2 linked regions of the Maricaulis maris MCS10 genome follow. Each later gene encodes a partner of the first gene's protein in a complex. Links are inferred from orthologs where the notes say so. Each region holds a gene or a part of one and is shown in the gene's direction. Other genes may lie near its edges.

Region 1 (2,838 bases):
TGGCCTTCAACAAATCAATGTCGAAACCGGCATTCGGGCTCTCCGGATGGGTCTCGGGATAGCAACCGACCGAAATCTCGAAATCACCAATGTCGGAAATGCCCCGCGCGAGCTCGGCGGCATTGGCATAGCCGCCAGCTGGCGGGACATAGCTCCCCCCGATCGCGTCAGGCGGATCACCGCGTAGCGCCACAATGTGGCGTACGCCGGACTTCCAATAATCACGGATGACGCCATCCACCTCGGCCTTGCTGGCATTGACACAGGTCAGGTGGGCCGCGGGAGGAATAGAGGTTTCCTCGACAATCCGGTGCACGGTGCGATGGGTCCTGTCGCGGGTCGATCCACCGGCGCCATAGGTCACGGATACGAAATCCGGACGCAGCGGCTCGAGGCGCGAGATTGACTCCCAAAGCGTGGATTCCATCGCATCGGTCTTCGGCGGAAAGAATTCGAACGAAACCGACAACCCGTCCGGTTTCCGCGCTGCCTGCCCGTGCTCACCCATGGGACACCCTTCCACTGCTGCGGCTCTGGCAGCCCCGCCCGGGGCGTGCCGCACCGCCGCATCATTACCACATCAGGACATAAAGATATCTTTATATGCTTGGATTGGCTAGGGGCAATCTGGTTGTTTGGGCAGCGCCGCCTATATGGGCTGGTGAAATCTTCCGCAAAGCGGAGGAGACTTGCATCCGCTCGTCACATCTGGTCTACCCGACGATATAAAGATTTCCTTATATGAGGATTCCACAGTGAGCCGTTCTTCTTACATCTTCACGTCCGAAAGCGTTTCCGAAGGCCATCCGGACAAGGTGTGCGACCGCATATCCGACACGATTGTCGACCTGTTCCTGGGCAAGGACCCGGAAGCCCGTGTCGCCTGCGAAACCCTGACAACAACCAACCAGATCGTCCTGGCCGGTGAAGTCCGCTGCGCGGCACCGATCGACGATGCAGAGATCGAAGCCGCCGCTCGTGAAGCGGTCCGCGACATCGGCTACGAGCAGGACGGCTTTCACTGGGAGACGGCGACGTTACAGAACTTCCTGCACGAGCAATCCGTTCACATCGCCCAGGGCGTCGATGCCAGCGGCGACAAGGATGAGGGAGCGGGCGACCAGGGGATCATGTTCGGCTATGCCTCCGACGAGACGCCGCAACTCATGCCGGCCCCGATCACCTATTCGCACCAGATCCTCAAGCGCATGGCGGAGCTGCGCAAATCCGGCGCACGTCCGGAATTCGAGCCGGATGCGAAGTCGCAGGTCACCATGCGCTACGAAAATGGCGTCCCGGCCGGCGTGACCTCGGTCGTTGTTTCGACGCAGCACAAGGACGGGCTGACCCAGGACGACATCCGTGAGCTGGTGCGCCCGGTCGTGCAGGATGTCCTGCCGGAAGGCTGGTTCCCACCGGAAGAAGAATTTTACGTCAATCCCACCGGCACTTTCGTAATCGGCGGCCCGGACGGCGATGCCGGCCTGACCGGCCGCAAGATCATTGTCGACACCTATGGTGGCGCCGCGCCGCATGGTGGCGGCGCCTTTTCCGGCAAGGACCCGACCAAGGTCGACCGGTCGGCTGCCTATGCCTGCCGCTGGCTGGCCAAAAATGTTGTGGCGGCCGAACTGGCCAAGCGTTGCACGATCCAGGTTTCCTACGCGATCGGCGTGTCCAAGCCGCTCTCGCTCTATGTTGACCTGCACGGCACTGGCCGCGTTGACGAGGCCAAGCTGGAGGACGCACTGCGCCAGCTGGCCGACCTGTCTCCGCGTGGCATCCGCACCCGGCTGCAATTGAACAAGCCGATCTATGCCCGCACCGCCGCCTACGGACATTTCGGCCGCACACCGACCGAAGATGGCGGCTTCTCCTGGGAGCGGACCGATCTGGCCGACGAGCTTCGCTCCCTCCTCTGATCCTGATAAGCACGGGGCGCAATCGCTTCGCCCTGCCACTTTACGAACGCCGAACAAGAAGGACCTTTTGGTCATGACGCAATTTGCTGCGGACAAACCCTATATCGTCAAGGACATGTCGCTGGCCAAATGGGGCCGGATCGAGTTCGACATGGCTGAAATCGAAATGCCGGGCCTGATGGCGCTGCGCGAAGAATACAAGGACAGTCAGCCGCTCAAGGGCGCGCGGATTGCCGGCTCGCTGCACATGACCGTACAGACCGCGATCCTGATCGAGACACTGACGGCACTCGGCGCGGAAGTCCGCTGGGCCTCGTGCAACATCTTCTCGACCCAGGATCACGCTGCCGCGGCGATCGCCGAGACCGGCGTGCCGGTCTTCGCCACCAAAGGCGAAACGCTGGAAGAATACTGGGACTATGCCGACGCCATCTTCCATTGGCCGGACGGTGAAACCGCCAACATGATCCTCGATGATGGCGGCGATGCCACCATGTATCTGATCCTTGGCGAGAAGGCCGAGAACGACCCGTCCGTTCTCAACCATCCGAAATCCGAGGAAGAAACCTTCCTGTTCGCGCAAATCAAGAAGCGCATTGCTGCGACCCCGGGCTGGTTCGCCAAGGCCAAGGCCGCCATCCAAGGCGTGTCCGAAGAGACCACGACCGGCGTCATGCGTCTCTACCAGATGCAAAAGCGCGGCGAGCTGCCCTTCCCGGCGATCAACGTCAATGACAGCGTCACCAAGTCGAAATTCGACAATCGTTATGGCTGCCGCGAAAGCCTGGTCGATGCCATCCGTCGCGGTACCGACGTGATGATGGCCGGCAAAAAGGCGCTCGTCTTCGGCTATGGCGATGTCGGCAAGGGTTCAGCCGAGTCGCTCGCCGGCGCCGGTGCCCGAGTCTATGTGACC
Region 2 (2,931 bases), 2.0 Mb from region 1 along the record:
TGGTGTTTCCCTCTCGGTAACGCTACTCGATGTCTATCATATCGATTTATATGACAGGCATGGCAATGGCCGGATTTATCTTTCGCAAGATGAACGCAGGCTGACAGGCATTTGGTTGCGCTGCAAATGCATCCCCGACCTCTTGACGTTCCGCCCTCCGCCTCCTATCTCCGCCGCTGTTAGCAGTCGGATGGGGTGAGTGCTAACCTACCCTGTCCGGATGCCAGAAACCTTCAGTCCTCTGTTTGGAGATAGACCAAGATGACTTTTCGTCCTCTGCACGATCGCGTGCTGGTGAAGCGCGTCGAAGAAGAGTCCACGACCAAGGGTGGGATCATCATCCCGGATACGGCCAAGGAAAAGCCGCAAGAAGGCGAAGTTGTCGCCATCGGCGGCGGCGCCATCAAGGAAGACGGTTCGGTGCGTCCGCTCGACGTCAAGGCCGGCGATCGCATCCTGTTCGGCAAATGGTCCGGCACCGAAGTCACCGTTGACGGTGTCGAGCTGCTGATCATGAAAGAGTCCGACATTCTCGGCGTGATGGCGTAAGCCGCACACCCGATCCGAACACCCCTCTCAAGCTAGAAGAACGGAAATAGTCCAATGGCTGCCAAAGACGTACTTTTCGGCTCCGACGCGCGTGAACGCATGCTGCGCGGCGTCGATATCCTCGCCAATGCTGTCAAGGTCACGCTCGGTCCCAAGGGCCGCAACGTGGTCATCGAGAAATCCTTCGGCGCACCGCGCACCACCAAGGACGGCGTCTCCGTCGCCAAGGAAATCGAACTGGCTGACAAGTTCGAGAACATGGGCGCGCAAATGCTGCGCGAAGTCGCTTCCAAGACCAATGACGTCGCCGGTGACGGCACCACGACCGCCACGGTCCTGGCCCAGTCCATCGTCCGCGAAGGCATGAAGTCGGTTGCTGCCGGCATGAACCCGATGGACCTCAAGCGCGGTATCGACAAGGCCGTCGCCATCGTCATGGACGACATCAAGGCCAGCTCCACCCCGGTCAAGGACTCCAGTGAAGTTGCCCAGGTCGGCACCATCTCTGCCAATGGCGCGAGCGATATCGGCGAAATGATCGCCAAGGCCATGGACAAGGTCGGCAAAGAGGGTGTCATCACCGTCGAGGAAGCCAAGTCCCTGGAAACCGAACTCGATGTCGTCGAAGGCATGCAGTTCGACCGTGGCTACCTGTCGCCTTACTTCATCACCGACGCTGACAAGATGCAGGTCGAGATGGAAGAGCCCTACATCCTGCTCTTCGAAAAGAAACTGACCTCGCTGCAGCCGATGCTGCCGATCCTGGAAGCTGTGGTTCAGTCCTCGCGTCCGCTGCTGATCATCGCGGAAGACGTTGAAGGCGAAGCCCTGGCCACCCTCGTGGTCAACAAGCTGCGTGGCGGCCTGAAGATCGCTGCCGTCAAGGCACCGGGCTTCGGCGATCGTCGCAAGGCGATGCTGGAAGATCTCGCCATCCTGACCGGCGGCCAGGTCATCTCCGAAGACCTCGGCATCAAGCTGGAAACCGTCACGCTCGACATGCTCGGCTCGGCCAAGCGCGTCAACATCACCAAGGACGACACCACGATCGTCGACGGTGTCGGTGACAAGGCCCAGATCGAAGCTCGCGTCACGCAGATCCGTCGCCAGTCCGAGGAAACCACCTCCGATTACGACCGTGAGAAGCTGCAGGAACGTCTGGCCAAGCTGGCCGGCGGTGTGGCCGTGATCAAGGTTGGCGGTGCCACCGAGATCGAAGTGAAAGAAAAGAAAGACCGCGTCGACGACGCCCTCAATGCCACCCGCGCTGCGGTTGAAGAAGGCATTGTTCCGGGCGGCGGCGTTGCCCTCCTGAAGGCCTCCGCCAAGCTGGCCGGCCTGGAAGGCGACAATGCTGACCAGACCCAGGGTATCGCCATCGTGGCCCGCGCCCTGCAGTCCCCGATCCGTCAGATCGCCACCAATTCCGGTGTCGAAGGTTCGATCGTGGTCGGCAAGGTCATGGAAAACCCCTCCGCGACCTTCGGCTTCAACGCCCAGACCGAAGAATATGGCGACATGCTCGCCTTCGGTGTGATCGACCCGGCCAAGGTTGTCCGCACAGCCCTGCAGGACGCGGCCTCCGTCGCCTCCCTGCTGATCACCACGGAAGCTGCCGTGGCTGACGCCCCGAAGGAAGAAGGCGCCGGTGGCGGCATGCCTGACATGGGCGGCATGGGCGGAATGGGTGGCATGGGCGGCATGATGTAATCATGCCGGTCACCTGACCGACTGAAAGGAAAGGGCCGTCCCGATGGGGCGGCCCTTTTCTTTTGGCCATGCCCGCATGAGTCCGCCCATCATGCGCCTGAGCCCGGCTGAGACACCATGAAGAAGGCCGCCCCGGAAACGGGGCGGCCTTCTTCATTCGGGCGAGACCTCTCGAAAAGTGATCTGTCGCCGTCTGCTACTCCACGGCACGAGCCGCCTGCGACGCAGCAACGAACTCTCCCAATACCGATACCGCATAGGCCGGTCCGATACCCGAATTGCTCATCGCAGCCACGGTGAAGGTGGTGTCGTCATCCTGCGCCGAGAGAAAGACCGTCGTACTGCCCATGGAACCGCCGGTATGACCATAGCTGATCATGCCGTCAAAGATCGCCGTGGTTCGAGCGACATCCTCTTCAGAGTAAATCTGGGCCGTTCTCTGCAGCTGGCGCGGAATCATGTCGATTGCCCAGCCCAGTCCGTAATTGGTGGCCGCGCCATCAGCCGTATGCATCGTTTCGCGCATGGCTTCATAAGCCTCGGGAGACACCAAGGTGCCATCCTCCATCGCCAGACCAAAGCGCAGCAAATCGGTCGGCGTCGAGACAAAGCCACCGCTCGCCCATTTGATCGAATTATTCACAGGCGGAGCAACGACCATCGCCTGACCTT

What was found. Proteins that work in one complex are often made in the same cells at the same time.
Region 2: the proteins of metK (region 1) and groL are in contact, whole or in part, in a cryo-EM structure (PDB 8P4O), measured with the Escherichia coli proteins. The link is inferred for Maricaulis maris MCS10 from one-to-one orthologs.

What each region holds. Positions count from the first base shown.
Region 1 is NC_008347.1:2,652,640-2,655,477, forward strand. It holds metK (methionine adenosyltransferase), read left to right. Parts: upstream 1-755; coding sequence 756-1,922; downstream 1,923-2,838. Other genes in the region: metF (methylenetetrahydrofolate reductase [NAD(P)H]), read right to left, coding at 1-508; ahcY (adenosylhomocysteinase), read left to right, coding at 1,996-2,838. UniProt on the Escherichia coli protein: Catalyzes the formation of S-adenosylmethionine (AdoMet) from methionine and ATP.
Region 2 is NC_008347.1:700,600-703,530, reverse strand. It holds groL (chaperonin GroEL), read left to right. Parts: upstream 1-603; coding sequence 604-2,259; downstream 2,260-2,931. Other genes in the region: MMAR10_RS03135 (serine hydrolase domain-containing protein), read right to left, coding at 2,456-2,931; MMAR10_RS03145 (co-chaperone GroES), read left to right, coding at 262-549; MMAR10_RS03150 (OmpA family protein), read right to left, coding at 1-1.